3 regions of the Shewanella sp. JNE2 genome follow, and region 3 is predicted to be linked to each of the others. Evidence: predicted binding sites of a transcription regulator. Region 3 holds the regulator's gene; each other region holds the start of a gene.
The links. Region 3 encodes LexA, which represses DNA repair genes until DNA is damaged. Its sites were predicted from a motif close to TACTGTATNNNNATACAGTA; they were not measured.
Positions count from the first base shown of each region.

Region 1: the regulator LexA is predicted to act here: its motif matches at 8,130-8,149, upstream of recN (DNA repair protein RecN).
Region 2: the regulator LexA is predicted to act here: its motif matches at 6,235-6,254, upstream of dinG (ATP-dependent DNA helicase DinG).

Region 1 is NZ_CP096169.1:3,246,235-3,257,223, reverse strand. It holds gene nrdR (transcriptional regulator NrdR) at 151-600, shown strand; gene ribD (bifunctional diaminohydroxyphosphoribosylaminopyrimidine deaminase/5-amino-6-(5-phosphoribosylamino)uracil reductase RibD) at 709-1,863, shown strand; gene MZ182_RS14585 (riboflavin synthase) at 1,875-2,531, shown strand; gene ribBA (bifunctional 3,4-dihydroxy-2-butanone-4-phosphate synthase/GTP cyclohydrolase II) at 2,597-3,700, shown strand; gene ribE (6,7-dimethyl-8-ribityllumazine synthase) at 3,833-4,309, shown strand; gene nusB (transcription antitermination factor NusB) at 4,324-4,728, shown strand; gene thiL (thiamine-phosphate kinase) at 4,807-5,763, shown strand; gene MZ182_RS14560 (phosphatidylglycerophosphatase A) at 5,779-6,273, shown strand; gene recN (DNA repair protein RecN) at 6,441-8,099, opposite strand; gene MZ182_RS14550 (AEC family transporter) at 8,227-9,189, opposite strand; gene lldR (LysR family transcriptional regulator LldR) at 9,564-10,463, shown strand; gene MZ182_RS14540 (YjaG family protein) at 10,725-10,989, opposite strand, start outside.
Region 2 is NZ_CP096169.1:1,658,692-1,669,680, forward strand. It holds gene MZ182_RS07385 (hypothetical protein) at 125-454, opposite strand; gene MZ182_RS07390 (hypothetical protein) at 488-916, opposite strand; RNA gene ffs (signal recognition particle sRNA small type) at 1,193-1,285, shown strand; gene MZ182_RS07400 (late competence development ComFB family protein) at 1,394-1,684, opposite strand; gene MZ182_RS07405 (DUF2057 domain-containing protein) at 1,983-2,687, opposite strand; gene MZ182_RS07410 (primosomal replication protein) at 2,697-3,365, opposite strand; gene MZ182_RS07415 (sulfite exporter TauE/SafE family protein) at 3,356-4,129, opposite strand; gene dinG (ATP-dependent DNA helicase DinG) at 4,139-6,211, opposite strand; gene MZ182_RS07425 (DNA polymerase II) at 6,317-8,704, shown strand; gene MZ182_RS07430 (porin) at 8,925-10,133, shown strand; partial or broken gene MZ182_RS07435 (transposase) at 10,242-10,907, shown strand.
Region 3 is NZ_CP096169.1:154,437-165,425, reverse strand. It holds gene birA (bifunctional biotin--[acetyl-CoA-carboxylase] ligase/biotin operon repressor BirA) at 1-399, opposite strand, end outside; gene murB (UDP-N-acetylmuramate dehydrogenase) at 392-1,417, opposite strand; gene MZ182_RS00710 (ribonuclease T2) at 1,671-2,837, shown strand; gene mtr (tryptophan permease) at 2,928-4,184, opposite strand; gene plsB (glycerol-3-phosphate 1-O-acyltransferase PlsB) at 4,184-6,607, opposite strand; gene lexA (transcriptional repressor LexA) at 6,957-7,577, shown strand; partial or broken gene MZ182_RS00690 (cell division inhibitor SulA) at 7,574-8,085, shown strand; gene coxB (cytochrome c oxidase subunit II) at 8,481-10,019, shown strand; gene ctaD (cytochrome c oxidase subunit I) at 10,029-10,989, shown strand, end outside.

The DNA.
Region 1 (10,989 bases), 1.5 Mb from region 3:
GGTTAACCTCAGCCCATAAATAGGATAAAATCCCATGGCCGCATCTTGCGGCCATTTTTATTGCTAAAATCTTAGACTTAAATCGAGCAGATTTATGCAAGATTGCACCGTAAAGCTCAGGCTTTATTCCATTGACTGGCAGGAGGCTCAATGCATTGTCCATTTTGCAGCGCGACAGATACTAAAGTCATCGATTCCCGATTAGTGGCAGAAGGCCATCAAGTGCGCCGTCGCCGAGAATGCACCGAATGCCATGAAAGATTTACCACTTTTGAAGGCGCTGAGTTGGTCATGCCTCGAGTGATTAAGCGTGATGGTTCACGCCAACCCTTCGATGAAGAAAAACTCCAAAGTGGAATGTTGCGCGCCGTTGAAAAACGTCCTGTGTCTATGGATGAAATCGAGCAAGCGCTCAGCAAAATCAAGTCCACTCTGCGCGCCACGGGCGAGCGGGAAGTGCCGTCAGAAATGGTGGGTAACTTGATGATGGAACAATTGATGAACCTCGATAAAGTTGCCTATATACGTTTTGCTTCCGTATACCGCGCCTTCGAAGACGTGTCTGAATTTGGCGAAGCCATCGCCAAACTGCAAAAGTAGTTATTCAGCTTTTGTCGCCTTAGAAGGTAGACGTGCAGTTGTCGCAGACGTAAAAAAACAGATTTATAAGACAGGTGAAAGCCGAAACCTTTAACAACAGGGTTGAACATGAGCTTGAACATAACTTGGTCCGCACTCGATATTCAAATGATGAGCCGCGCGATTCAATTGGCACGCAAAGGCTTTTATACCACTCGGCCCAATCCTAGTGTGGGCTGCGTTATCGTTAAAGATAACCAAATCATCGGTGAAGGTTATCATCAAAAAGCGGGTGAACCCCACGCCGAAGTGCATGCGCTACGTATGGCTGGTGAACGCGCCCGCGGCGCAACAGCCTATGTCACCTTAGAACCATGCAGTCATTATGGTCGCACACCGCCCTGCGCCTTGTCGCTGATCAATATTGGCGTTAAACGTGTGGTGGTGGCGGTAGAAGATCCAAATCCGCAAGTGGGGGGGCGCGGTATTCAAATGCTGCGTGACGCCGGCATTGAAGTGGATGTGGGATTACATCGCGATGAAGCCTATGCCTTAAATTTAGGCTTTATGAAGCGGATGGAATCAGGTTTACCCAGAGTTACGGTAAAATTAGCCGCGAGTCTTGATGGAAAAACTGCGCTGTCTAATGGTGTGTCTAAATGGATAACTGGCCCAGAATCCCGCCGTGACGTGCAGCGCTTACGCTTACGTTCCTGCGCGTTGGTCACGGGAATTGAAACCATATTGGCGGACGACCCCTCACTCAATGTGCGTTATCAAGAGCTTGGTAGCTTAAAAGACAGGGTAACCGAGGCGCAATTACTTCAGCCATTAAGAGTCATACTCGACAGTCGCGCCCGTTTGCCGTTATCTGCTGCATGTTTGGCTATTGTATCGCCGATACTCTTGGTCTCGACCGTGGCTTATCCCGCAGAGTTTCAAGCACAATTGCCCTCCCATGTGAGTTGCCTCCTGTTACCTGCAATTGAAGGTCGCGTCTCGCTTCCTGAACTATTAAGCTATTTAGGCCAAAGCTGTAATCACGTGCTGGTGGAAGCGGGGGCAACCTTAGCGGGCGCTTTTTTAGCCGAGGGGCTTGCCGATGAGTTAGTGCTATACCAAGCGATGAAAATCCTCGGTGGGCATGGTCGTAATCTGCTGCAACTGCCCGATTATCAAACCATGGCACACATTCCTGCACTCACGTTGGTCGATGAGCGCAAATTAGGGCCTGATACCCGTTTAACCTTGAGCGTTAAGCTTGATACTTCTTTATTTAATTAAGTGAGTTGACCATGTTTACTGGGATTATTGAAGCCGTTGGCACCCTTCGCAAACTGGAGCGTAAAGGCGATGATATTCGTCTTACCGTGGTGAGCGGCAAACTGGATTTAACCGATGTGCGTTTAGGCGACAGTATTGCCACCAATGGCGTATGCTTAACGGTTGTGCAGCAACTAGCCGACGGTTATGTGGCTGATGTTTCAGCCGAAACAGTGAGTCTAACCGGGTTTGCCAACTATAAAGTGGGCACTAAAGTGAATCTTGAAAAGGCCGTTACTCCCACCACGCGTTTAGGTGGCCATATGGTCAGCGGCCATGTGGACGGTATCGCAACGGTTGAGCAACGCTTAGTGCGTGGTCAAGCCATCGAGTTTTGGTTAGCCGCACCCGCAGAGCTTGGGCGTTACATAGCCCACAAAGGTTCCATTACCATTGACGGCGTGAGTCTGACGGTGAACGAAGTGGATGGCAGTCGATTCCGCTTGACCATAGTGCCCCATACCGCAGGTGAAACCACCTTAATCGACCTGCAAGCGGGCGATAAGGTGAATATCGAAGTAGATTTAATCGCCCGTTATCTTGAACGCTTAATGAATTATGATGGCAAAGACAGCAAGAGCGGTGGCGTCACCATGGAAATGTTAGCCCGTGCCGGGTTTGTGCGTTAGTGCACTGGCAATCGTTTTGCTAAGAGATAAAATTTCATAACAAGTCACATTATAAAGGTCCTACAATGGCGCTGCACAGTATAGAAGAGATCATCGAAGATATTCGTCAAGGCAAAATGGTTATTTTGATGGATGACGAAGACAGAGAAAACGAAGGTGATTTGATCATGGCGGCCGAAATGGTCACGCCAGAAGCGATTAACTTTATGGCCAAATATGGCCGTGGACTCATTTGCCAGACCATGACTAAAGCCCGTTGCCAGCAGTTAAATCTGCCTTTAATGGTGACGAATAATAACGCTCAGTTCTCGACTAACTTTACGGTTTCTATTGAAGCGGCTGAAGGTGTGACAACTGGTATTTCGGCCCACGATCGCGCTGTGACGGTAAAAACGGCCGTGGCTAAAGACGCTAAAGCGGCTGATTTAGTGCAACCTGGGCATATCTTTCCGTTAATGTCACAGGACGGCGGCGTATTAACCCGCGCAGGCCACACTGAAGCGGGTTGTGATTTAGCCCGTCTTGCGGGACTTGAGCCATCGGGCGTTATCGTTGAAATTTTAAACGAAGACGGCACTATGGCACGTCGCCCAGATTTAGAGATTTTCTCCGAGTTGCATGGCATCAAAATCGGCACTATCGCGGCTTTAATCGAGTATCGCAATACCAAAGAAACCACGGTTGTGCGTGAAGCTAAATGCAAACTACCGACCCGTTTCGGTGAGTTCGATATGGTGACTTTTAGAGACACAATCGACAATCAACTGCATTTCGCCTTAGTCAAAGGAGAGGTGAAAGAAGATTGTTTGGTGCGCGTGCATTTGCAAAACACCTTCAACGATTTACTCCACTCAGAGCGCGATCAGCAACGCAGCTGGCCACTCGAAAAGGCGATGGAGCGTATTTCTGCAGAAGGTGGTGTATTGGTTTTACTCGGGAATCAAGAGCATCCCTGTGAAATCCTTTCTAAGGTGAAAGCCTTTGAAGCCGAAGATCAAGGCCAAGCGCCTGCTTCTGCAAAATGGCAGGGGACGTCGCGCCGTGTGGGTGTGGGTTCGCAAATCCTCGCTAGCCTTGGCGTGACTAAGATGCGTCTGCTCAGCTCGCCTAAACGCTACCATTCACTTTCAGGCTTTGGCCTTGAAGTGACTGAGTATGTGGCGGACTGAAACCCCAAAGTGACACTGAAGTAAAATTAACAATTTCTGATAATTTGCATAGGGCTCTGGGCAATTGGCTGTGATATCATGTCGCCACTTTTCGCCCCGAGCTGGGTGCTTTAGCAAAATTTAGGTAAGATAATGAACATAGTTCAAGGTAATATCGAAGCGAAAAATGCCAAAGTTGCGATTGTAATTTCGCGTTTCAACAGCTTTTTAGTTGAGAGCTTGCTTGAAGGTGCACTTGACACGCTGAAACGTTTTGGCCAAGTCAGCGACGACAATATCACTGTTGTCCGTGTACCAGGTGCGGTTGAGTTGCCGCTAGCTGCGCGTCGCGTTGCTGCCAGTGGTAAATTCGACGGTATTATCGCATTAGGTGCGGTGATCCGTGGTGGTACTCCTCATTTTGATTTTGTTGCAGGCGAATGTAATAAAGGTCTAGCTCAAGTTGCTTTAGAATTTGATCTGCCTGTTGCCTTCGGTGTGTTGACCACAGATACCATAGAACAAGCTATTGAACGTTCAGGTACCAAAGCGGGTAATAAAGGCGGCGAAGCTGCTTTAAGCCTGCTTGAAATGGTCAATGTTCTGCAAGAACTTGAACAACAGTTGTAATAGTAGGAAAAATAATGAAGCCTTCTGAGCGCCGCAAGGCCCGCCGTTTAGCCGTTCAAGCCATCTATTCATGGCAACTAAGCGGGAATAATATTGCCGATGTCGAGCATGAGTTTTTAACTGAGCAGAGTCTCGACGGTGTTGATGTAGCTTATTTTCGTGAGCTATTTTCAGGCGTTGCAACGAAGAAAACCCAGTTGGATGAGCTGATCATCCCGCATCTGGAGCGCCCGATTGATGAAGTGTCTCCTGTTGAGAAAGCCATAGTACGTTTAGCGACCTATGAGCTGACTTTCCGTAAAGATGTGCCCTACAAGGTCGCTATTAACGAGGCGATTGAGTTGGCAAAAGCTTTCGGTGCGGACGAGAGTCATAAGTTTGTGAACGGACTGCTCGATAAACTGGTTGCACGCAAGTAATAAAGACAAACGGTATCTTAGGATACCGTTTTTCATTGCTAACAAAGGTGGCCGATGTAAGTCGTGCCAAACTGTACAGTGAAAGAATTCCAATTAATTGAATGTTATTTTAGCAACCGCGGCCCTACTCGCCGTGATGTGAAGCTTGGCATCGGTGACGATTGCGCTTTAGTGCAACCTGCAGAAAACAAGTCGATTGCTATCTCCTGTGACACCTTAGTCGAAAATGTCCACTTCTTCCCCGATATGCCTCCTGCAGCCTTAGGTTACAAAGCCTTAGCGGTAAATTTATCTGATCTGGCAGCCATGGGCGCTGAACCCGCGTGGATGACGCTTGCCTTAACGCTACCCGAAGTGGATGAAACTTGGCTGAGTGGTTTTAGTGAAGGCTTGTTTGAAGCCGCTGAGTACTATGGCATCGCCTTAATTGGTGGTGATACGACTCGTGGTCCACGGGCGATTAACATCACAGTGCACGGCCAAGTCCCACAGGGTAAGGCACTCACGCGCCATGGTGCCAAAGTGGGAGATTGGATCTATGTTACGGGCACACTCGGAGATTCGGCTTTAGGGCTAGATATTATCCGCGGCGTGCAGCAGGCCAGAGCTGAGCATAAAGAATTCCTGATTAATCGCCATTATCGTCCAACACCAAGAGTTTTAGCGGGCCAAGCTTTGCGTTCGCTGGCCTCCAGTGCTATCGACCTTTCCGACGGGTTTATCTCGGATATAGGCCATATTCTTAAGGCTTCTGGTGTGGGAGCCATTGTCGATGTGGCTAATATTCCTCTGTCCCGTGCGATGCAAGATACCGTTAGTGAGGAGCATGCCTTAGGTTATGCGCTGACCGGTGGCGAAGATTATGAACTGCTGTTTACGGTTCCTGAGTCCCAAAAGGGCGCGCTTGAGACCGCCTTGAGTCATGCGGGGACAAAGTTTGTCCGTGTTGGCCAGATTTGTGCGGGCAGTAAACTCAAGTTGCAACGCAATGGTGAGCCGTTTACGCCGCCGTATCACGGTTTCGAGCACTTTTAAGCGAAGAGCATGTTAATGAAATGGTTGTCAAAGGATCAGGTGCTAACGCGCCTGTCATTAAAAAATCCTGTCCACTTTTTGGCACTCGGTTTCGGTAGCGGACTCGCCGCAAAGGCGCCGGGTACTTTTGGTACTTTAGCCGCAATCCCTTTATATTTGCTCTTAGCACCGCTGCCTTTGGGGTGGTATTTAGGTTTGACTGTATTCGGTGCTTTGGCAGGCATTTACATTTGTGGTCAAGCCGCTCAAGATATGGGGGTACACGATCACGGTGCGATTGTGTGGGATGAAGTGGTTGGGCTACTGATCACTATGATAGCGGCACCAGCAGGTTGGGGTTGGTTGTTAGTCGGCTTTGGTCTATTTCGCTTTTTCGACATCATCAAACCTTGGCCTATTCGATGGCTCGATGCCAAAGTTCATGGTGGCTTTGGCATTATGATTGACGATGTCTTAGCGGGTGTATTTGCCTTTATCTGTCTGCAAGGGCTAGTCTGGTGTGTTAGCTAACATTATCGTCAACCTAACATGATAGCTAAGCTGACATGTTAGTTAACATGGCCAACAACTAGCCTTTAGTTTTTGATATATAGTTTTTGATATAGCCCCTTAGCTTTTGATATGGCGTGTGTAGATTCAAACGTGTAGCGACCTTATTCGTTATCTGATCCATACTACTATTGCAGCAGTTCCCTTGCGTTTGCTAGGGTATTGCTGGTGATAGTATCGCCACCTAACAGTCTTGCAAGCTCTTGAATGCGCTGCTCACGATCGAGCGACTTCATTGTGGTCTCAGTACTGCCTGCCTTATTAAATTTATCGACGAACATGTGTTGATGACCATTGCCCGCAACTTGTGGCAAGTGAGTCACGCACAGGACTTGGGTCGATTCCCCTAAGCTGCGTAACATACGGCCTACCACTGCGGCGGTAGGTCCAGAGATGCCGACATCTACCTCATCGAAAATTAATGTCGGTGTGGCAACTTTCTTCGCGGTAATCACTTGTATCCCTAATCCTATGCGTGAAAGCTCACCGCCAGACGCGACTTTCGAAATCGGTTGTAAGGGTTGGCCAGGGTTAGTGGTTACCATAAATTCGATATTGTCACTGCCATTGGCTGACATTTGCTCGGGGTGGAAATTGACTTCGATCGTAAATTTACCCTTAGGCATATTCAGTTCATGGATTGACTGAGTGACCAGTTTGTCGAGTTCCTTGGCGTAACGAGCACGGCTTTGGCTGAGCTTTTGGGCATTGCTAAGGTAAGCTGCTCTGCTCGCCTCGACTTGTTGCTGAACTTCTTCGAGTTTACTTTCATCACTGTCTAAGCTGCTGAGCTCTGTCTTTAATGCTAGATGATGTTCCGCCAGCTTATTCGGGCTGACATGGTGTTTGCGCGCCAGTTGCATGGCTTTTGATAGCCGTTCTTCTAAATAGGCGAAATGGGTCGGATCGAGTTCGAGCTTACTCAAATAGTGCTGTAATTCGCCTGCACTTTCTTGCACTAGGATTAAAGCATCATTGAGCATAGTGTTGATATTGCTTAATGCGGGATCGTAGCTTTGCAGATCTTCGGCGAGGGAAACGACGCGATTGAGCAGTGACTCTATATTGTTCTCTTCACCCTCTGTGAGTATATTTAAGCTCGCCTGACAGGTGGCAATTAACTCAGTGCCATTGGCTAAACGTTTGTGTTCTTGTTCAATTTCTTCGAACTCGTCGACTTTAAGATCAAACTCATCGAGTTCTTCCACTTGATATTGGACTAATTGCTTACGGGCAATACGTTCATGCTGGGAGGCTTCGAGTTGTTTTAGGTCGGCCTCAATTTGCTTGCAGCGTTGAAAGCTAGCGGCAACTGTGTCGATAAGTAATCTGTGGTTGGCATAACTGTCGAGCAAGGTGAGCTGATGTTCACTCTTTAACATTGCATGGTGGGCATGTTGGCCGTGAATACCTATAAGCAACTGACCCAATAATTTGAGTTGCGTCAGCGGGACAGGATTACCATTGATGTAGGCGCGTGATCGGCCATCGCTACTAATGGTTCGGCGTAAAATACACTCATCATCGAGTTCAAGATCGTTATCTTCTAACCAACGCTTTGCTAGCGGAATATCATCTAAGGAAAAGCGGGCGCTGACCTCAGTTTTACTGGCACCAGGGCGAACACAACTGGCATCGGCGCGATTGCCTAGGCATAGACCTAGCGCATCGATGGCGATCGATTTACCTGCACCGGTTTCACCGGTGATGCTGGTCATTCCTGGGCGAAAATCCAGTTCTAAAAAACGGACGATAGCGAAGTTATTAATGCTGAGTTGGCAAAGCATAGTCAATTCCTGTCGAAAAATATACCAAACCACTGTATTGATAAACAGTATATACTGATTTTATATACAGTGAAGTGGATTGGGTAAATAATCGGCATTATCACAGTAAATATTTTTAATTAACTGATTATGCATGAGTTCTTACTAGGCTTTCTAATATTGGCAGACTGAAAAAAGTGACTAAGGTGCCAAATAGAATGCCCTGAGCACTGGTTGAAGCTTGGGTATTGTAACGCTGTGCCAGTAAGTAAACGCTAGCTGCAGTGGGCAGTGCGCTGAGGATAACGCCCATGATCAGATAATCACCATGTACACCGCAGTATCTCAGCATAAAGTAGACTAGCGCGGGCTGTATACCCAGTTTAAAAAGGTTGATTAGACTTAACTCTAAAAAGTTTGAGAGACTAAAAATTTTGCTATCTTTTTGATATCGAATTGCTTTTGCTAATACCATACCAATAGCAAAAAGGGCACAGGGGCTTGAGGTATTGCCTATCTGCTGGATCATTAGCGCGAGACCTGATGGTAATTGAATGCCACTGGCGGATATTGCAACACCAATCAAACTGCCAATTACGATAGGATTTTTACCTACCGCCATTGCCATTATCACTAAGGCATGGTGCTGTCTTTGAGTGTTAGTGGCAAGTTCTAATGATACTAGCGCGACTGCAAACATCAGTACTGATAGCAGGCTAGCAATGGCCGCTGCCACTAATGCACTTTGTTGTTGTGGAAAGATAATCATCAGTAATGGAATACCAATAAACGCGGTATTACCAAAGGTGGCATTTAGGGCTCTAATTGTCGCAATCGCGTGCTTTTTTGGGTTGGCTATCAGTGAAATACCTAAACAAATGAGATAGGTAATTAGCATTGCTGCACTATAGCCTGCAATAAATCCCCATTGTAAGATTTCGTTAATTGGCTGCTGAGCTAGGGCGATTAGCATGATCGCAGGAAAGGCAATGTAGTACACATATTGGTTTAATACTTGATCCGTTTCCACGGGGAGAAGTTTCAATTTTTGTACTAGTGTACCTAGTAGCATGATCCCGAAGACGGCAAACAGCGGGGTTAATAATGTCATTCCCTCACTCATCCTTATGATAGGGTCTTTCCTGTGTAAGACAGACTCATAGCGTACGATTTTTATTCAAAAATATATATCGGTACTGAACATCACTCGTCGCACATAAATACCGATAATGGAATGGGTAATATTCGAGCTAGCGCAGTAAATTATCCAGCAAAATAACATACCATGGGCAGCCGATACTATTAAGCTATGGTCGTATATACCTAAACGACTTTAAAATAGGGTTTTCATAAAGCTTAAGAAGCTTCAATTTAAGCTGGATCAATGACTGAATATCGGCTTTTGAGTTGATGTACCATGGACAGTTTGAATTACAATTCGTTAACTATGTAGACCTAAGTAGCCTATAAAAATTGGGATGTGATATGAGTGATGATTTGGGCAGTGAATTACAACTTCTTTATCTTTTTGTGCACTTAGTGAATGCGGGAAGTTTTTCACAGGCGGCCAAAGAGTTGGATATGCCTATTGCGACCGTGAGTCGTAAGTTAGCCAAATTAGAAGAAAAGCTCGATAAGCAACTCTTTATGCGTAGCACTCGTAAACTGAGGTTGACTGAAGAAGGCTTAGCCTTATTTCAGCGTTATCAGAGTGTCATAGCCCAGTTTGATGAGCTTAGTGGCGTGGGAAGTGATAAACCCGAAGGGACGTTAAGAATTGCCGCGCCGATTTCTATTATCTCTATCATTTTTATCCGAGCTCTTAATGAGTTTGGTCGTTTGTATCCCGATATTCGCCTGCATATATCCCAGAGTAATGAGTTGGTTGATTTGATCGACAAAGGGATTGATGTGGCGATTGTGGGTGGCGCTCAGCCTGATTCTTCATGGGTGTCGAGTACATTAGGTGAGTTAGATTACTGTTTATTTGCTACGCCAGAATATTTAGCACAGGCACCTAAGTTGACCCACCCGAATGATTTAGAAGCGCATCAGCTTATTAAAGTCTGGCCCTTATTTAATTGGCATTTAAAGCATCCGAACGGTGAGTCCTTCTACTTTAATGGTCCAACCAAGCTCACATTGACGGATTTACACGGTGCTATTGAGTCGGCATTGGATCATGGTGGCATTTTGTACGGTCCTGAATTGTTTGTAAAACAGCAGATTAAAGAGGGCCGACTCAAAGTATTATTACCTGAATGGGTGGGTGAGCAGCGACGGATTTCAATCTTGTATCATCAACGCAGCCAACAACCGCTAAAGGTGAGAGTGTTTATTGAGTTTATGCAGTCGAAGGCGCCAGAATTGTTTTCCATGGCTTGAGTTGCCTTTGATATTGAGCATTTGCATCGCTCAAGGTATTGTTTAATGAAAATTATCAGCGATTTGACTTTGTAGGTCTATGGTTTGTTTATGCCTATATAACCTTCGCGAGTCGAGCCTCGATAAGCAATCTTGCTTATCGAGGATTGCTGTTGGATTGTGGTAGTAAGCCAATGATGACTTCTTTATGCCGTGTTATTTTAACGTGGTTTAACACTTTGGAATAACACGGATTAACCTGAACAAATGGGGTCACGGGCGTTAGGCGATGCTAATACCAATATTGGATACACCTGCTTCGATGATGTCTTTGCGTAGACCTTTTACCAATTCCGCAGTGATTTTTGGATTTTCTTCAATAATTTCGAGCAGAGAATTTTGTAACTCTTTCTCTTCTTCCATCACTTCATGGGCGAAGACGAAATCATCTAGGGCATCATCGACAAGATCAACATCACTGATGGCTTCAATATAGTTCGCCACAGTACTGGATGATAACTTACTGATATTAATTATATCTTCTTCA
Region 2 (10,989 bases), 1.5 Mb from region 3:
CAAAACGAACGGTAATTACCTAGTTATCTACGCTAAAATCGTCAAATTCGCTCGACCTAAGGCGTGTTAGTATGTAGCTATATTTTGGAGTATTCTAGAAGTCGTTACAGGGTGATACCTGCTATTATCTTGACGCTTTTCTATTTAATATTTGAATACTTTCAAGTACATAAGCAACCAATAAGCATAAACCACCTTTTTCTACGCACATTTTTCTTTTTTCGTTAGTAACCAACGAGATTTCTAACCATTCGGCATTTAGCGCGGCTTTTTCTTCCTCAGAAAATATACTGGTATCAATGTCTTGTCCCAGTTGCTTCTCTAAGTATGGAAACAGTGTTCCTTTTTCTAGTTCTGTCTTAATGTCAGTTATAGATATTGAGTCGTACCTTCCACTTCCTTGTGCACCGTTAAGATAAAAACCTATGAATGTAAGCTGCGTCAGAGTCATCATATTTTCCTTCATAATATTGTTGTAAGAGGTAGCTTAGGCTTTCTGATCCCAGCCTACCACATAGCCATTTTCGACCGAAATTCTTAATGAATAGCGGTTTGCACCTTGTCGATTGTATTTCCAAACTTCTTTAACTTTAGTTTTAAGCTGCTTGTTGTCGACGGCTTCGGGACGGCCTAGAGAGTCTAAAAGCTGCTCGGCTGTTTGGCCTTCCCAAAAATACCCCTCGGAAATTTTCTTAACAATTAATTCATCACCATACTTATCTCTTAGATACGCAAGGCGTGCTTTCTTCTTACTGCTATTGTGTAAAATCATTAGGATAATTACACCAACAATTATGAAAATTGGGATTTGCCAGCCTGTGGCCTTAAATATTTCTGAGATCACAACAATGGGAATACCAATTATCAGTGCAAGAGTGACTAATTTTGCTTCTGCTTTAGTAGATCTTCGAGCCATATACATCCTCTGTATTGTACTTGTGCACCAGTCTTTATCCTTCTGGCATATCACAGACCAACAATTTCACATCAACGTATCAAAAATCATCAAGATATACCATATGGTAAAACACACTGCTGTTTTGAAAATTGCTCTGAGTCGTTGAATTTTGAAGGGGATTATATTTTTGAGGTTATAAACACTTGACCAAATCGCTTTTGGTGGTACAAATAGTGGGTCATTTAACAATTTAACCCACTTAGGTAATTTTAAGCATGTGAATGGTTGCTAACCTTGTAACCCCCCGCAATGATAACTTGTGAACTCGGCCAGGCCCGGAAGGGAGCAACCGCAGCAAGCGACTCGTGTGCCGGGGTGTCGGCTCTAGGGGAACCTCCAATCTATATCTTCATCCCACAGATAAATTATCAACATTAAATTAGCGTCTAAATAACTACTTCAAATATTACTATTTATATTGTTATTTCTGCTTATTTACGCGATGTGTCCTGCTTCTTCTTGTAGCCTTTTTTGTAGATTTTGTTTGAGAAATGCGCGGGATTTTTCGAGTGCTGCTTGGATCTCTCGTTTTAATTCCTGTAATTCGTCATAGTCTTCAAAAAAGTAGGTATCGACCAGATGACGTATATAACGTACAGGTAATTGGTTTAGTGTTACGCAGCAGAGATCGGCTAAATAGTCCTCAGGCAGTTCATCCATAAGTCCTTCATCTGATAACATTTCCATTAAGAGTACTTCGTAATAGTTACGGATTTCAAGTTGCATCGCTGTGCTCCATGACGGTTTTTATTGAGTTTGCAACCATAAATGATTTGCGGCAATAAAAAGTTGATTATGTCTTTAGCTTAATTGTAGTGTGTCTGCGTTATAACTGCCGATTATCACAGTAGTAATAGTAATAATTACTGACTTTACCATTGATTTTTCAGTCAAATACCGTTGAAGCAGTTCTAACAGACTTGATATTGCAGAACATTGATACAGGTGGGGAGTTGGATATCTAGTAAAAAGAAAACGCCAGCTTAGGATAGCTGGCGTGATAGCGCTGTGGAGTCATAAAAGCTTAGAGTTGTGAAATTGCCCAACTCATAAATTCTTTACGTGTTTTTTCATCAGCTTGTAACCACCAGTATTGCAGCATCTGCTGCGGATTTGCTCCAGTCACCTTTGATGCATCATCGGTAGGCATTGTGGGTGTTAATGAGGTTGCAATTACAGCGGCTTGAGCCGATGTTGGGGGCTGTGTTGGCGTAGTAACAGTTGCAGTCCCTGCCGCTCCCGTTGCTTGAACTGCGGTACTTGATACATCAACAGCTTGGTTTCCACTAAATAGACGAGAAACAAAACTTTCTTCTTCAATATTGGTATTAGTCACTTGGTAATTAACTTGCCCTTTGTCGCCACGGGTTAATAGAATCTGTGGGTTTTGGGCAAAAACTTTAGGCTTTTTAACAATTTTTCCTTCAGCAGGTTGAAGGTAGTATTGATGATCCCCATCGACTTCTAGGGTGACAATAAAAGGAGATGATTTTACAAAGCTTTGACTATCGCTGAATTGATCTTCAATCATTTCATGGTAGCGAATAGCTATTTTATGTGTGCCTGGCGTTAATGCTAAGCTGCTTTTGTGATTGAACAGGCTGGATTCAACTTTTTTACCATCGAGTGCAATGTATTCGAATGACATGGGGATATTAATATCTGCAGCAAGGGCAGAGGTTGAACCGAGTAATATTAGCAGGCTGCTGATTGGTAAAAGTAATTTCATTGTTGCTCCTTAACGATTATTGCTTTGATACGGACGTTCGAATGTTTGAATGCGATCTTCTATATAACTGATAGCTTGCCTGCATTTTCCTAGACGACGATGCATCAAAAGGATGTCATTTTGCAATTTTATTTTGTCAGCACTATGACAGTTTTCAAGTTTTGATTCCATTTCTTCAATTTTTTGCTCAAATTTTTTCGCCCAATTCAAATGCTTGTTAAGTTCGCCATAGATTTCGTGGCTATTTTGTAACACATTGCTGGCGATCCAACCAAAACCACTTTCTTGATGTGACTGTGCTTGGCGTTTTGCAAAACGCGCCCGGCTGCTCGCACGTTGTTGGTTTTTCGATTTTAAATCAATAGATGTGGTCAGTAATGCGCGTTTTACCGCGGTAAATCTGTCTTGAATACGCTCACAGCATAAAGAGATGGTGTGTGGTGCAAGTTTGAGCTTAATTTGTTTTTCCAGTTGGCTGATGCTATTACGAATTTGTTCTATACAGGGCATTAACTGGGCACCGTGTTGGATAAACAGCGCTTGATTAAAGCGTTCGGTGTCCTGTAATAGTTTTCGTTGCTGCGGTGCGAGCTGATTATCGTGTAGCAGCACTTCCTGTTCGAGCGCTTTTAGCTGATTCTTTAAAATAGTGAGCAGTTGTTGGGTATTCAAAACCATGCACTCCAGGCCAGATTAGCGGCAATCAATAGCACGATTAAAATAAACAAAGGACGAATAAAAGGCATGCCAAATTTAATCGCGCACCGTGCGCCGATAAATGAGCCTAACATCATACATAACCCCATCCATAATCCTATTTGCCATTGCACTTGGCCAAGCCAGCCAAAGATAGCTAATGCGGTGAGGTTACTGGTAAACGTCATTGCACGGGCAAGGCCGCAGCTATGAAGTAGGGGCAATTTATAGAGTGAACCTGAACTCACAGTCCAAAATGCGCCAATCCCAGGGCCCGCAAAACCATCGTAAGCCCCTAGAATCAGACCTTGTAAGCCTTGTTTTTGTGTTGGTGGCGACTGTATTGGGACTTGGCAATCGGTATCTGAAATTGCGCTTGGGCTGAGTAAACTGTAAATAGCGATACCAATAATGAGCAAGGGTAAGATTTTTTCTAACCATTGAGTATCAATTAAGTAAACGAGCACACTTCCTAGCACTGCACCAATAAAGGTTGCAATAAAGGCCATATACCAAAATGAAGGTGTAAAAAGATGCTGGCGGTAGTATGTCCATGCGGCCATGGATGATCCAAAACTCGCGGCAAGTTTGTTGGTACCTAACGCCGTATGTGGTGCAATCCCTAGCGTTAATAATGCCGGGATCGAAAGTAAGCCACCGCCACCCACAATAGCATCGATAAAACCTGCGATAAGACCAATAATGGCCAGTAGAGCCCAGTTGCTGGGCTCGAGTAACAACTCCAAATTGCGATCCTATTCTATTACACGTCTAAAGGGAGGTAAGGCATCTAGCAGCGATTTACCATAACGCTTGGTCACTAAACGCCTATCTAAAATTGTTACCCGACCATAATCCTGCTCTTTGCGCAGTAATCTACCACAACTTTGGATCAACTTGCGCGAGGCGTCGGGGATTGTTAGCTGTAAAAACGGGTTACCACCTTTAACTTTGATATATTCTGCATGGGCTTGTTCTACCGGAGAGGTAGGGACTGCAAAGGGTAACTTAGTGACGATAAGGTTAGTGAGATAATCTCCTGGCAAGTCTAATCCTTCTGAGAAACTGCCCGTACCGAATAAAATACTGGGTTCACCTCTATCACATTTTGATTTATGGTGTTCGAGTAATTGCTGCCTAGGCGCATTACCTTGGATAAGCAGTTCCGTTTTGAGTTTTCCCTCGAGCAGTTCGGCGACTTTTTCCATTTGCCAGTAAGAGGCAAACAGCACTAAAGTGGCCATCTCACCTTCAATCAACTCGATAATTTGTTCGGCCAGTTCTGCGGTATAGGCATCATCCGTAGGCTCTGTTTTCATTTTGGGTAAATACAGCGTGGCATTATTGGGATAATCGAAGGGGGATTGCAGGGCTAAATAGCGACTTCCATCGTTGAGTGATAATCCTACTTGATGAACGAAGTGATCAAAGTTGTTAAGTGCCCGCAAGGTTGCACTACACAACACCACTCCAGCGGCTTTTTGCCATAGCATAGACTCAAGCATAAAACCTACTTCAATTGGGGATGCACTAAAGAGATAATCTACCTGCTTACCAGTGATGAGTTCAATCCAGCGGGCCATTGGCGCGCCCTTGTGTTTATCTTCTTTGGCCATCATACGCCATAATTTTTGCAGATTTTCGAGGCGCTGTAACATAAAGCCCATTTCAGCTTGCAGTGCTTCGGATTGATGCTTAGGAATATCCCCATCCTTAATAGCTTCAGTGAGCAACAATTGCATTTTGTTAAATTGCTTTAAGGCAAGATTAGCCGTGGTAGCGAGATTTTCAGCGGGGATCCGTAATGTCTCAGGTAATACGCCATGCTCGAAGCGATAGCGGCTTTCTGGGTTTGCAAATTGTTTAGTTTGGGTATCGCAATAATGGGCGACTTGATTGAGCTGGCCAATAAGATCGGTAATATGGTCCTGCATGGCCTGAGCAGGTGCGATGATATGATTGCTTTTGATTTGATTCTGTAACTTAGCGCTAGTCTTTCCTACTTTTTCAAGCCAGTCGGTAGCCCCCCTGAGGGTTGCCTGTGCGCTGGAAAAATCCCGTGCGACAATTGGCAAATGATGGGCTTCGTCGATAACGTAGAACACGTCTTCCGGATCTGGCAGAATCACGCCACCCCCGAGTTCTAGATCGGCGAATAGTAAGCTATGGTTGGCGATTAAGACATCCCAAGTATCGACATCTTCACGTGCTTTATGGAAAGGGCAATTTCGGTGGCTGGCAACTTGGCGGTGGCAACTGTGTTTATCACAGGCGATTTGTTGCCAGAGATAGTCGGGAAGTGGTGTGGTTAACGTATCCAGTTCACCATTCCAGCGCCCTTCGGTAAAGTCTTCTAATAATGCTTGTAGCATAGCAATTTGGCTATTATCGGGTTTGGTTTGCCACATGGCCATTTGAGTGCTGTTATCATCACCAACCAGCATAGCTAGTTTTGAAAGACAGACATAACGTTGCCGACCTTTCACTAAACCAAACCGAAAATTCAAACCCGATTGTGCCAGAAAGAAGGGCAAGTCTTTGTGTAGCAACTGCTCCTGAAGTGCGACAGTTGCGGTGGCAATGCACACTTTTTTTTTGCTTGCAAGGGCAAGTGGGATAGTACCTAAAATGTAAGATAACGATTTACCAATCCCTGTACCTGCTTCAACCACAATAATACGTCTATCTTTGTCGTATTCTCCGGCGAGGGTTTTAGAGATTTCGGCAACCATAAAGTTTTGTTCGCGGCGCGGCCTAAAATTAGGTAACGCAGTGGCGATATCCTTATAGATGGCGCGGATCTGTGTTTTTACATTGTCAGGTAACATGCGTCACTACTTTATCGAATTAATGCTGTACATAATAACAGTGATTGCATAGCCTAAGAAACCTTTCTGCCTTTAAATGGCATTTTAAATTGAGAGTCCATGCCGATGAAGCCTGAGACTAATGCACTCGTGAGTGTACAAGGTCGAGTCTTAACACGCCATGCAAGCCAGCGTAATGGCCATCTAGTGCTGCAATATTATTTAGCAACCGAGCAAGGCCCTGTATTGGTGGAAGTTCACGATGCTGAATACATTTGTTTTTGTCATCAAGCTGATGTGACTTCATTGCAGTTGCAAACGCCCGGCCAAGGGCTGCGTTTTTCCCCTTTAGGGCTTAAAAGTTTTAAAGGTGAAGCTGTCAGTGGCATTTATGCGCAATCAAGTAGCGCATCACGTACTTTACAGCGAATTGCTAAAGATGCCGATATTCCATTATTTGAAGCGGATATTCGCCCCGAACAACGTTTCTTAATTGAGCGTTTTGTGGCACTTGATGTTGCTTTTCTTGGATATTATCAACAGCAGATTGATGAGCCTCCTATATTTATAGCAGAGCGTGCTAAGAGTATTGCTCCGCAAACTTCTGTTAGTTTACGTACTATTTCGCTGGATTTTGAGTGCAGCTTTGAGGGGGTCATCTATTCAGTTGCCCTATATGGTAAAGATTCGAAGGATGATATTTATGAAAAAGTGATTATGGTCGGAAAACCGGAAGCTAATGCTGTCCATTACATCGAGTGGGTTATGGATGAAGCCGCCCTGATCCGCCGCTTAATCGTTTGGTTCCACGAATATGATCCTGATTTCATCATCGGCTGGTCTGTCGTTACATTTGATCTTGCATTATTGTTTCGACGAGCATTATTACATCGCATTCCTCTTACCATTGGACGTGGAGGGACGCTGCTTGAATGGAAGGTGGATAATAAATTTCGCCCCGAGACTTTAAGTTTACCCGGGCGTGTCGTGCTTGATGGTATCGATTGGTTAAAAGCGGCGTTTTATCATTTTGAGCGATTCTCCCTAGAGTTTGTCGCCCAAGCGCTTTTAGGTGAAGGAAAGGCTATTCATAATGTTGACAATCGAGTTAACGAAATTGATGCGCTGTTTGCGACAAATAAACAGGCGTTAGCACACTATAATCTTACCGACGGTCGATTAGTGTGGGATATTTTTAATCAAACTCAGTTATGGGATTTTGCCCTTGCCAGAGCTGAGCTCACAGGCTTAGAGCTTGGACGGGTAGGGGCTTCGGTTGCAGCATTTAATCATCTGTATTTACCGCATTTACATCGTGCAGGATATGTCGCTCCGGATGCCCCTGCTAGCGATGGTATAGAGAGTCCTGGCGGTTATGTGATGGATTCTATCCCAGGACTTTATCAACATATTTTAGTTTTTGATTTTAAAAGCCTTTATCCATCTATTATTCGTACATTTCTTATCGATCCCAAAGGGTTAGTTGAAGGTTTACACTTACCCGAGTCTGAATGTGTTCAAGGTTTTCTTGGTGGCCGCTTTAGTCGGCATCAACCTATTTTACCTAAGCTTATCCAGCGTCTTTCTGAGCAGCGAGAAAAAGCGAAGTGTGAACAAAACTCACCATTATCCCAAGCTATTAAAATTATTATGAATTCACTTTATGGTGTGCTTGGCTCCCAAGGCTGTGTGTTTCACGATGCAAGATTAGCCAGTTCCATCACTATGCGGGGCCATCAGATTATGAAGCAAACCCGAACTTGGATAGAAGAAATGGGCTATCAAGTGATTTATGGTGATACAGATTCTACTTTTGTTTGGTTAGGGAATGCCCCCGATTTATCTGACATTAACCTGCTTGGCCAAACACTCGCGACGCATATCAATACTAAATGGCAAACTAAAATCCAAGATGAATACCAAGTTGACAGCTTTTTAGAACTGCAGTTTGAACGGCATTACGAACAATTTTTTATGCCTACACTACGCGGATCCAAAGAGGGAAGTAAGAAACGCTATGTCGGTGCGTGGCGTAATTCAAAAAATGAATTAGAAATCACCTTTAAAGGGATGGAACAGGTTCGTAGCGATTGGAGCCCATTGGCACGCACTGTCCAACAAGCACTTTATGAACGTATGTTTAATCAACGTGATATCAGTAGTTATATTATGACTGTGATAGAAGACATCTTAGCGGGTAAAAGGGATGACGAGTTAGTGTTTCGAAAGCGTATGCGCCGCAATATTGAAGAGTATACGGCTAAATCCTCCCCACATATTAAAGTCGCACGTCAGCTTTGTGACTTAACAGGAACAAGTACCTTTGGCAAGAAGGGGGCGCAAATTGATTATGTGATTACAGTTAACGGACCGGAATCAGAGCAATACAGAACGTCTAAAATTGATTACCAATATTATATTGATAAGCAAATTAGGCCGATAGCAGAGCCTGTCTTTTCAATAATGAAACTAAACTACATGGATATTGCATCAAAGCAGTTGGTGTTAATTTAGTGTGCTTGTTGTTTTTACTCTGTTGCTAATGCTGGCTTTTGTGGCGTTTAAACCTGTTTGGTACAGGTTAACTGCTACTTTTTTGTGATGTTAATCTACATATTCTTTAGGTTTCGCTTTGAGAGGTCATTGAAAGTTTGCTACTCTCAAAGGGAAATTGTAAGGAAATATAACAACGGAATGACGTTGATAAAACATAAACGAAAAGGTTAAGCACCAAATGAACAAAACGTTAGTAGCAACTGCGCTGGCAGCAATATTCTTAGCGCCATCTGTTTCGGCAATTGAGATCTATAAAGATGATAAAAATGCTGTAGAAATTGGCGGATTTATTGATGTACGCGTAATCAACACTCAAGGGGAAACTGAGGTTGTTAATGGTGCTTCTCGAATTAATTTCGGCTTTAGCCGTGAGTTGACCAATGGTTGGAATGCATTTGCTAAGTTGGAATGGGGTGTTAATCCTGTTGGTAGCAGCGATATTGTTTATAACAACCGTTTTGAATCTGTTCAAGATGAGTTTTTTTATAATCGCTTAGGTTATGCCGGTTTATCCCATGATCAATACGGTACTATTACTATTGGTAAACAATGGGGTGCTTGGTATGACGTAGTATATAGCACTAACTATGGTTTTGTATGGGATGGTAACACCGCAGGTGTTTACACATTCAATAAAGACGATGGTGCAGTCAACGGTGTTGGTCGGGGTGATAAAACCGTACAATATCGTAATGCTTTTGGTGATTTCAGTTTTGCTGTTCAGGCCCAGTTAAAAAACAGCAGTTTTTTCACTTGTGATATAGAAAATATTACTGAAAATGAGTGTGAAGCCCGCTGGATTGAAGGTAGTGCTGATGCTCAACAAGTGACTTATGACTATACCTATGGTGGAGCGTTGACCTATAAAGTCACTGAGATGCTGAGTGTGAGTGCTGGTGTTAACCGCGGTGAATTTGATATCGACTACGGGAACGGTGATCAAAAAACGGCAGTTGATCTTATCTATGGCGCAGGTATTACCTGGGGTAACTTCGACAATAACGGACTCTATATCGCGGCTAACGTTAACAAGCAAGAAAACCATGATACAGATAATATTGGCCGTTTAATCAAGGATGCACAGGGCGCTGAAACTTTAGTGTCCTATAAGTTTGATAATGGTCTGCGTCCATTTATTTCTTACAACGTGCTTGATGCTGGTAAAGATTACGTGATCCAACCTAACTTTAATGCAGATCCTAATGATGTGTTCAAACGTCAGTTTGTGGTTGTTGGTTTGCACTTTGTTTGGGATCCAAACACCGTCCTCTATGTTGAAGCTCGTAAAGACTATAGTGACTTCACTAGTGCCGATAAAGTTCAAGAAGCAAGAATGTCACTATCAGAAGATGACGGCATTGCCATCGGTATTCGTTATACGCTTTAAGGCTAAAGGATCTCTAGATAACCTGAACTTAGGATAAAAAACTGCCCTCCACGTGATAGGAGTTTCCATTCAAGAACAACCCCATCACACTGGAGGGTCTATAAATTAATTACAGTATTTTGTAATGTTAATAATTTTTAACTATTTTGTTCCGCAATGGGGGGGGTGTTAACTGATGGGACTCGTAAGCGCAAACACGCTCCTCGTATGACAATAAGTGAAGTGATGACACCATCATTTTTTTTCAGATGTTCACCACTATTTCAATTTCAAAAAACTTTAGATCGATTATGCGGCTCATTTCTACAAATCAGTGTTCTCCAACTTACTCAACTATATCCGCTTTCTTTAGGTTATGCCCTGTGCTTAAGTGACTCTCAGTTGTTACTTTGCTAGTCTCAAAATGAATCCATATGTGTCTAATTTGTGATTCAGTCAGCATTAAAGTGTGTCATAACCCGCACATCAACCGCCATAAAACTTTTTCAGGGTTGACTTGTTGGAATGGTTGGTTCTATGGATTTAAACTGCATTTAATTGTAAATCATTAAGGCTAGGTCGTGGGGGCCAAATGCATGATACAAAACCATTTAATGATATGATGCACAGTGATACGAATAAACTCTATGTCACTACACTCTAGGTACCTTAGTTCACATGCCTTTGTGTTGAATGTGATTGGCAGTGCTCATTGCCTATCAATTGAAAGATAATAAGCCACAACCAAACATCACTAGCACAGATTTTAATACTATTGCAGTTATGTTTTGTTAAGTCGATTTCGGTAGAGAATTCAAAATACACAAACGCTGGTCAGTAATGACTGACGTTTTGTGTCTGATTTGGTGATCTTAGG
Region 3 (10,989 bases):
AAAATACAAATGATGGCCATAGGGCGACACCCAAGTTCGTCCTCGACGTCCTCGACCTGCCGCTTGATACTCGGCTACACAAACATCTCCACTCTTCAGCTCGTTTATGTGACTGAGCATAAATCCATTAGTGCTTGGAATTTCATCAAAATAAAAACAGCGATGATCAATCGATTGCACTAGACGTGACGCATCAATCAATGAAATCGGATTCGCAAGTTTATAGCCGCGACCTTTGACACTATAAATTGCGACACCATAGGTTTCTAACGCATCTATATGTTTACTCACAGCAGCACGGGATACGCCTAACTCACTCGCAAGCTGTTCGCCCGAGACAAAATGCTCGCTAGATAATAGCGTTAAAATTTCACGCTTTCTTACCCAGTTATCAGACATGCAGATCTCCTTCACCTGTGACTCCGATAATTCTTGGTTCCGCTTCTAGCAATACACCAAACGTATCATTGACGCGCTCAATAACATGTTGCGCTAAACGGCAAATATCCTGCCCCGTCGCACCACCACGATTAACTAAAACTAAGGCTTGTTTATCGTGTACGGCAGCTTTTCCTAAGATAAAACCTTTTAACCCTGCCTGCTCAATTAACCAACCAGCTGCGAGCTTCACACTACCATCGGCTTGAGCATAACCAACAATCGTCGAAAATCGTTGTGCAAGCTCAAGGTAGCAAGCAGCACTCACTATTGGGTTTTTAAAAAAACTACCTGCATTGCCTAATACATTAGGATCAGGCAACTTTTCTCGTCTAACTTGGCATACCTTATTAAAGATATCTGCAGCGGTTACAGATGCGGGATCAAACGATTGTAAAGGACCATAGGCAAGATGCGGTTGCCACTGCTTAACAAGGCGTAATCCCACTGCAGTGATCACCGCACGACCACGCAACGCTCCTTTAAAAATCGACTCACGATAGGAGAACTGACATTCAGTCGCCGTCAGGCGGAAAAAATCACCCGAATCAAGATCGAGATATTCGACCCAATCACAAACGTCACAGAATTCTACACCATAAGCACCAATATTTTGGATTGGTGCTGCACCGAGGGTACCAGGGATCAGTGCGAGGTTTTCTAAACCTGGCATTCCATTAGCTAAAGTAAACTCCACTAATTCATGCCAGTTTTCACCCGCCTCAACCTCAAGATAAAAATATACAGCATCTTCGCTGACTTTTATCCCCTTAGATAACACTCGCACCACAGTGCCGTGAAAATCATCGGTGAAAACGACATTACTGCCGCCACCTAAAACAAGTAATGGTTGCTGGTCCTGCCATAATGGCAAGCAAATATGTTTAATATCTTCTTTTGAATGAGCTTCAACAAGGGCTGAACAGCACTGCGAAAGACCAAAAGTATTGAATGACTTAAGACTATGAGACAAAGACATGCGATAGATCGGTAGCGAGAAATATCTTATTGTAACGACTAAAAGCCGCAATTGCAGCCAAATAACGGTATTCCCTCTACGGCTCAAACATTGAATAGCAGGGGCTATTTATTTTAGCGAAGATTCAAGTTACTCATATATGATTGACTGTTCACAATAACTCAAAAATAAGCCTCTGTAATCCTAGTGCTTGTGTGTACCATGAGTTTGATACCAAAGCGACTCGATTCACCACAGATAAGGATGCCATCGAATGACAATGCCATTGCGTTTGACCGCAAGCCATAAGCGTTTACAGCAAGTGCTTTTGCGCCAACCATTAATGTTATATCGCATCATCAGCATAGTCAGCGTATTACTCCTAGGAATAACCCTTGCAATAGCCGCACCTGCTTCTGGTGAATTTATATCCAATAAGCGCTGTGAACTCTTTCAATCTAAGAATAAACAAACCAACCCAGAGCAGTTACAAAGCAATATTGGTGAACGCTATACAGTACAGGAAATTTTAGGGAACACGACCAATCCTCAATGGCTAAGAGTCAAAACTAATGCTGCAACTTCACCTTTGCGCTGGATAAGCGGTAGTTGTGGCCAATATCTCACCAGCGTAACGAACAATGACCTTTCCACACCAGTGTCAGCAATGGAACCCTCACAAACCACGACAGCATCAGATATTAAAGCAATCAATCGCGATAGCCTTAAAGAGCACAGTACAAAAGATCAACGCCAAGTTAGTCATTGTCAACTCGAAGGAAACTTTGACTCCCACGTTCTAGCATTGAGTTGGCAAAGCACTTTCTGCGAACTCAATGGCAACCGTAAAGCAGAATGCAGTGACCTCAATAAAACGGGTGAATCTCCACTGTGGCAACAGTTTAGCTTGCATGGACTTTGGCCCAATAGGAAACAGTGTGGAACTCGTTATGGCTATTGCAGTACAGTAAAGCTACAGCCTAGCGATTTCTGTAGCTACCCTGAAATTGAGCTTAACGCTTCGGTACGCAAAAATTTAGAAGAAGTGATGCCGAGCGCTCGCTACGGCACCTGTTTAGAACGGCATCAATGGTGGAAACATGGAACTTGTCGCAACCAAGATCCTAACGATTACTTTTTGTTAGCCACCCAGCTAACCCAAACAATAAACGCTTCTGCATGGGTTAAAAACTTCATCCATGGGAACATAGGTAAACAGGTAACTCGACAGGAGCTAAATACCAGCTTTGATAAAAGCTTTGGTCAGGGTGCTCATACCAAAATGAGCTTAGAATGTGCTAAAGGACTGTTAAGTGAAATCCGCATTAATCTACCCGAAGTGATTAAAGGTTCTGATTCAATACCCGCTCTCCTCGCGAAAGCCAACAAAGCGGGGAAAGGCTCTTGTCCAGACACAATCATTATAAATAACTCCAATTAAGCAGCTAAATACAGATTGATAAGAGCCAAAATGGAATCGTCAAAAACACAAAAGCCCTCATTTAAACGAGGGCTTTATTAGTAAAATGGACTAGGAATACTGAGGCAGCAAATTCGCCATTGCCAAAAGATGACACGTACCTGTGATGATTCCAAATAAGACGACGATGACGATAATGGGTGTACCTCCCTTCACTTTAAAACCTGTACTTTCAGGGAATAACTGCCGAGACTTATAAGCCATCAGCGCAGGCACAATCACAGCCCAAACCGTTGCCGCCAATGCCGCAAAACCAATAGCAATCAAAAAACCATCAGGAAATAACAGCCCAAAAACCGTCGGAGGAACAAAAGTAACAGCAGCCGTTTTTATCCTTCCACTACGGGAGTCATCAAAACCAAATAAGTCTGCAAGATAATCAAACAAACCCAAAGTTACACCGAGGAACGACGAGGCCACCGCTAAGTTTGCAAACAGGGTTAACATACTGTTTAACCAGCTACTTGCCATCACCTTAGACAAAGCACCAACCAACACTCCCATATTGCCGCCTTGGGCGATAATATCGCTAAACTGGCTGCGGGGAATATTGCCCATAGTGGCGACTAACCAACAGGCATAAATGATAAGCGCGATAAAAGTACCGACAAAGATAGCTTTGATAATAGTGGCGGAATCTTTACCGTAATACTTCACTAAACTAGGCACATTGCCATGATAGCCAAAGCTAGCAAGTCCAAAGGGCAACGCTGCCCACAAATAAGGTGCAAATCTTGTGGTACCATCGGGCTCAAGCAGCTTAGTGACGTCAATCTCTATCAGTAAATTACCGATAGCAAGAAAGAAAGTGATGATCATACCGCCCAGCATTATCGTTGTAATACGATCCACAGCTTTGGTGCTGATCAGCACAATACTCGCTAGCACTATGGCAAATACTAACCCTGCCACACTTTGAGGTAATTCAATCCCCATACCCTGCAAGCTGTGATTTACAATCGAGCCACCACCGCTGATATAGGCATAGGTTAAAATGTAGAGCACAAAGGCGATTGACACGCCATTCACTATGCGCCAAAACTGGCCTAAGGTTTGTTTTGTTAACGTATCGAAACTCGCACCAGGTTCAAAGTGTAAGTTGGTTTCAAGCAGTAATAAGCCCGACATCAACATGCAAAACCAAATACCTAGCAGCATGACAATGGAATACCCAAACCACATGCCAGAACCCACCACAGGTAAGGAAAACATGCCCGCCCCTACGGTCGTCCCAGCAATAATCATGGCGCCACCGAGCAAAGACTTACCTGCGGTTTTATGCTTAACCGCATTCATATGATTTGTCATTAACTAATATGCTCCGCAGTGACACTCGCAACTATCGTCTGTCTCACTGAGGCTCTCAATAGGCTATTGGCTTGATCTCGAATACGCTTAACATCAGATTTATCATCTTTATCAGAAAGATAACCTAACTCTTTTAACTTAACACTCAAAGTGCCGTAGAGTTTTTTATCGTAAAACTCTGGTGCTGTAATGCCATGCAATGCCCCTAAACGCTGAGCAAGTAAATGGCTTTCAGACTCGAGTTCTGAACGTTCCATCTTAGGACGATGTGCTAGCAAATTAAAAATGATGGCATAGCGTTGCAATGTCTCACTGACCGATCCTGAGAGCAATACCAACTGACTGGAATGTTCCGTTACAACTGATAAGTTATCTGACTCAGTTATTAAGCCTTGCTCAATAAAGAGATCCAGCACTTGATTGACATAGGAAGGTATATCCTTAATTCCCATAAACAGCTCAGCCTTTAGCAACGGATAAAAGTCATTCACGATTGCCACAATTTGCTGTCGCTGACTTTGCTCATTATGGGTCAAACAACTCGCAATAAGAGAAGGAATAATAAATAAGTGGATAATATTATTGCGATAATAGGTCATCGAAATGGCCTGATTAGCATCGATAGACACTATCTCACCTAAAGGATCGCAGGATACTGAAAACTTATTTAAATCAATACCCTGTTGAACAAGATGCTTACCATCACCTTCCGCGACAGAAGTAAAAGAGGTATAAGGCACCCGCTTCAGCAGCGTGAGGTACAAATCTAACTGACGTTCTAACAAACAACGCTCAAGCGCATTTTGCTCAGAAGCCAATAAAGCTAAACTGGTAAGCGTGACGGAACTGGCCGCTGCCGCATCATTAATACGTGTCATCACCCGATTTGCTAACACGTTAACCGCTGGAGTTAACCAAGTTGGCTTTTGTTCAGGATCATCGGCAAGCTCTGCGCGCCAGTTAGGTGCCATTTCGTTTAAAAAAGTTTGCAGGGTAATCGGCTCTCCAAAGTTCACATAACCTTGACCAAAATTACCTAACTTTCGAATGGCTCCAAAAACTTGCCAAACGGATTCTTTTTGTTTTTTCTTGCCACTTAACTCTTTGTGATACGTGGCGACTTCCATCACATGGTCATAACCTAAATATACGGGAACCAAAGTAACTGGGCGCTCAATTCCGCGCAGCACGCTGTTCATTGTCATTGCTATCATGCCCGTTTTAGGCGCTAACAAACGCCCCGTACGAGACCGACCGCCCTCAGAGAAATACTCCACCGAATAGCCCTTGGCAAACAGTTGATCTAAATATTCACGAAAGACTGCGGTATAAAGCTTATTACCATTAAAACTACGACGGATAAAGAACGCGCCACCACGGCGGAACAATGGTCCCGCAGGCCAAAAGTTCAGGTTTATCCCTGCTGCAATATGCGGCGGAACCATACCTTGGTAATACAAAATGTAGGATAGCAATAGATAATCCATATGACTTCGATGACAAGGCACATAGACAATTTCGTGACCATCGTGGTGTAACTGACGAATATGTTCGGCACCTTTAATATTGATGCCACTGTAGAGCTTATTCCATAACCAGGTTAAAAAACGCTCGGCAATGCGCACTAAACTATCTGAATAATTTGCCGCTATTTCATCAAGATACTCTATTGCAGTTTCACGAGCTTGAGTTTCAGAAATCTTTTTGCTCACAGCCTCTTCTTGAATCGCCTTACGTAATGACTCCGATTTGAGCAACGAATCAAATAATGCCTGACGATTTGGCAGTAAAGGACCCGTCATCACCTTACGTTGGCGGCGAAAATGTACCCGTGCCACACGCGCTAATTTATGGGCTATCCCCATATCAGTACCGTGTTCATCTGCCATATAACGCAGTGAAACTGCATTCGAAAACTGTACAAAATTATGACGGCCTAGAAACAAAATCATGAAGCACTTACGTAGCCAAGTTGGATTTTCACGCTCCAACACAGCCGCTTTCATCGTATCGTCTTCTTTACCTGGAGTACGTCCCCAATAAAGACTCACTGGCACTAACTGAATATCAAGCTCCGGGCGCTCCTTATGAACAGCCAAGAGACGCATAAAACACTCAAGGAATGGCTCGTTACCCGCACGTTCACCAAACAAAGGTTTACGTCCTTGAAGGCAAACAACCCGTGGCGCAACAACACCGTTAACAACTAAAGGTTCGTAGGGGCTTGGCAAGCCTAATTTTTCGGTGACTTCACTCAGTGCCGCAATGTCACTCAGCGATTCTGTTTTCATGACATAAGCAAGTGGTCTGGAGGTATCCAGATTCAGATCGGCAAAAGGATCCTGAGGCACCACAATAGTGTGGACTAAGTGTTTTTGGATCCAACGTAATGATTTCAACCAAAGAGAGTCTTGTTTAGGCATTATTCTTATGCAATTAAGTACGTTTACTAGCCCAATAGAATACCAGACTCTGGGGAGTATTCGCTAATTCTCTCCTATATATCCCTAAATCACCCTAACATCAGGCGTTTTATAAGCCTATAAAACAATATATGCACCCCATCGGAATAAAATAAATACTCTTAAAAATTAAACACTTAAAATTAAACAGAAAAATATAAAACGCCTTATCTTCCATAAAAACTCAACCAATAGATCAGACTGAGATTTGCCGATTTAAAACACTTTACGATCTAAAAATGGTTAATACTTGCACTACAAACAATACTGTATATACTAACAGTAACTGTATAGAAAAACAGGAACAGCCATGAGACCCTTAACGCCACGCCAAGCTGAAATTTTAGAGCTAATTAAACGTAATATTGCCGATACAGGAATGCCACCCACCCGAGCAGAAATTGCCACTCGTTTAGGCTTTAAAAGTGCTAATGCTGCTGAGGAGCACCTCAAAGCTCTCGCCAAAAAAGGCTGTATCGAAATCATGCCTGGTACCTCTCGGGGTATCCGTCTCCCAGCAGAGGAAGAGGTCGTGGTTGAATATGGCCTGCCACTTATAGGCCAAGTAGCCGCTGGTGAGCCAATCTTGGCTCAAGAACATGTTGAACAGTACTATCAAGTTGACCCAAGTATGTTCCACCCTACCGCCGATTTTTTACTGCGAGTAAAAGGTGACAGCATGAAAAACATCGGCATTCTCGAAGGTGATTTGTTAGCGGTACATAAAGTACAACAAGCGAGAAATGGTCAAGTAGTTGTTGCAAGAGTCGACGATGATGTCACGGTTAAACGCTTCGAAAAAAAAGGCAACTTAGTCTATCTATACGCAGAAAATGAAGACTACTCACCAATTAAAGTGGATTTAAGTTGTCAAAGTTTAACAATTGAAGGACTCGCTGTTGGTGTGATCCGTAATGGAGATTGGCTATGAGTAACCTATTAGGCAATGCCCCACGTCATCCGGGGTTGTGGCTCGACAACATTCGAGAGCCAGATGCAAACTGGCAGTATGCACCGATCAGCTGTGTGCCTACACAGACTCAAGGCCGTACTGAGTTAATCCAGCTCAGTACGCAGCTCGCACAACTCAGTCAACAGGGGCGTTGGGTTGTACTCATCAATCCACCAAGTATTGGCTATAAACAGTTACTCACATCAGCAGGTGTGCGCATGGATCGTATATTACTCGTTCATGCAAAAGATGAGGTAGAAACCCTATGGGCGATGGAGAAAGCCTTAACAAGTGGTACGTCCAGTGCAGTCATTACTTGGACGACCTCACTCGATGCCCGTGATAATCGACGCTTACAAATTGTGGCAAAAAGTGCCAGAGCGATGGGTATTGTATTAGAGGAAGTAAATAACCACTTACAGGATAAGGTCCGCCTTGAGCAACATACACACTTTAAGCAAGCCACTTTTTTAGCCCTGTTCATTAGTTTTACAAAAGATTTTTTAGCCGTGAAAGCCGCCTCACATATGAATGTGAGGCTTTTTTTTAGCAATTTTTCAGACAATTAGAAAAATAAGTGATCTTGATCAATATTTAAACAGCAAGTATGGTTGATTAAGCTGGTGACTCTATATCACTGGCGATGGTAAAAACCGAGCTGTTATCCCAGCCAATTTTCCATCAATAATTAAAATGACAGATTTTTTCAGTAGTATGTGCCAGCGTGGCGAATTAACAGCAGTAACAGTACAAAAGTAAGCCATCAACGCACATTGAAGTCAAAAACGCTTTTTTGGGAACTGAAGAGTTTGCATAGAGTTGAGACTTACTGTGTGACTCTTCTTTGTAGTTGCAATTTGCAATTAGCAGAGGAGAAGTCTTGTGAAGCAATTGTTGTATTGTTTACTCGTGGTGTTATTCGCACCACCGTTGAACGCAGCGGATTCGCGGTTCAATATGACCACTGGTGTAACCGAGATAAGTGGCAAGGTTTATCACTTGCATATGACTATCTTGTATATCTGCTGTGCTATTGGCCTCGTGGTTTTTGGCGTAATGATTTATGCCATGATAAACCACAGAAAATCCAAAGGCGCAGTTGCCGCCCATTTCCATGAAAGTACCAAAGTTGAAATTGCTTGGACCATATTGCCATTTATTATCCTGATCCTAATGGCCATACCTGCAACCAAAACCTTAATCGCAATGGAAGATACGAGCAATGCTGATATCACCATCAAAGTTACTGGTTCTCAGTGGAAATGGCATTACAGCTACTTCGATCAAGATATTGATTTTTACAGCATACTCTCGACACCTAGAACACAAATTGATGGTTCAGAACCTAAAGGCGAGCACTATCTCCTTGAAGTCGATAAACCGCTTGTTGTTCCAATAAATCGCAAAATCCGCTTCCTAATGACATCAGAAGATGTCATTCATTCATGGTGGGTTCCAGCCTTTGCGGTGAAAAAAGATGCGAATCCTGGTTTTATTAATGAAGCATGGACACGTATCGATAAACCAGGCATTTATCGCGGCCAGTGTGCTGAACTTTGCGGTAAAGATCACGGCTTTATGCCCATAGTCGTAAAAGCCTTACCAGAAGCAGAATTTGATGCTTGGATTACCGAGCAAAAACAAGCAGCACAAACCGCTGCCGCTACAGCTCAAGCCGCCCTATCACAAACCCTTAGCCAAGCAGACTTAATGACCCAAGGTGAGCAAGTCTATATGGCTCGATGCGCAGCATGCCACCAACCTAATGGAGAAGGATTAAAAGGTGTATTTCCAGGTTTAAAAGGTAGTCCTATCGCAACAGGCCCTCTTACTCCCCACCTTGAAATTATCATCCATGGTAAAGCTGGTACGGCAATGCAGGCTTTTGCTAACCAATTAACTGCCCAAGAAATTGCCGCAGTGACAACCTATGAGCGAAATGCGTGGGGAAATAATATGGGGGATGCTGTTCAAGCCAAAGATGTGAACGACTATATGAATGGTGATCGCCAGCCTCAGACATCGACAACACAAACACAGCAAGTCGCCGCGTTGCCTACAGAGCCAACCGTCCAAGGTGCTAGCATCGATCCCGCTAGCCTGCCAACACTGACCCATGACACGCTAATGACGGAAGGAGAAGCCATCTATATCTCAAGTTGTGCAGCCTGCCATCAAGTAAATGGCTTAGGTATTCCGCCCGCTTTTCCATCGTTAGTTAATAGCAACATTGTAACGGGGCCAGTTGCCAACCATATCGAGATTGTGATGCACGGCAAAACGGGGACGGCGATGCAGGCATTTGACAAACAACTCAGCCCACAACAACTCGCCGCGGTCATTACTTATGAGCGAAATGCTTGGGGTAATAATACAGGCGATACAGTTCAAGCCGCCGATATCGTTAAACATGGACAGTAGGGGATTAGGATGAGCACTATGACTCAAGAACACACCGCAGTCCATGATGACCATCATCATGGGGCACCTAAGGGCATTATGCGCTGGTTGCTAACCACCAACCATAAGGATATTGGCACCCTTTATTTATGGTTTAGTTTCATTATGTTTTTAACGGGTGGCGCCATGGCAATGGTTATCCGAGCTGAATTATTTCAACCCGGATTACAGCTAGTTGAGCCAAATTTTTTCAATCAAATGACCACTGTTCATGGGCTGATAATGGTCTTTGGAGCCGTTATGCCCGCGTTCACAGGATTGGCCAATTGGTTAATTCCTATGATGATTGGCGCGCCAGATATGGCGTTACCTAGGATGAATAACTGGAGTTTTTGGATCCTTCCTTTCGCCTTCGCTATTTTACTCGGTTCATTATTTATGGAAGGAGGAGGCCCAAACTTTGGTTGGACTTTCTATGCGCCGCTCTCAACAACTTATAGCCCTGACAGCACTGCTCTCTTCGTGTTCTCTATTCATATCATGGGAATAAGTTCGATCATGGGCGCAATTAATGTGATTGTGACCATAGTGAACTTACGTGCGCCAGGCATGACATGGATGAAACTGCCGCTATTTGTATGGACTTGGCTAATTACGGCATTTTTGCTAATAGCAGTCATGCCTGTACTCGCAGGTGTAGTGACTATGGTGCTCACCGATAAATTTTTTGGAACCAGTTTCTTCGAGGCGGCAGGCGGCGGCGATCCTGTGATGTTTCAACATATCTTTTGGTTCTTCGGTCACCCTGAAGTTTACATCATGATTTTGCCTTCTTTTGGCATCATCTCGGCCATAGTTCCGGCTTTCAGTCGTAAAAAACTCTTTGGTTATGCCTCTATGGTGTATGCAACAGCCAGTATTGCCATTTTGTCTTTCCTTGTGTGGGCACACCATATGTTTACAACGGGCATGCCCGTGTTTGCAGAGCTGT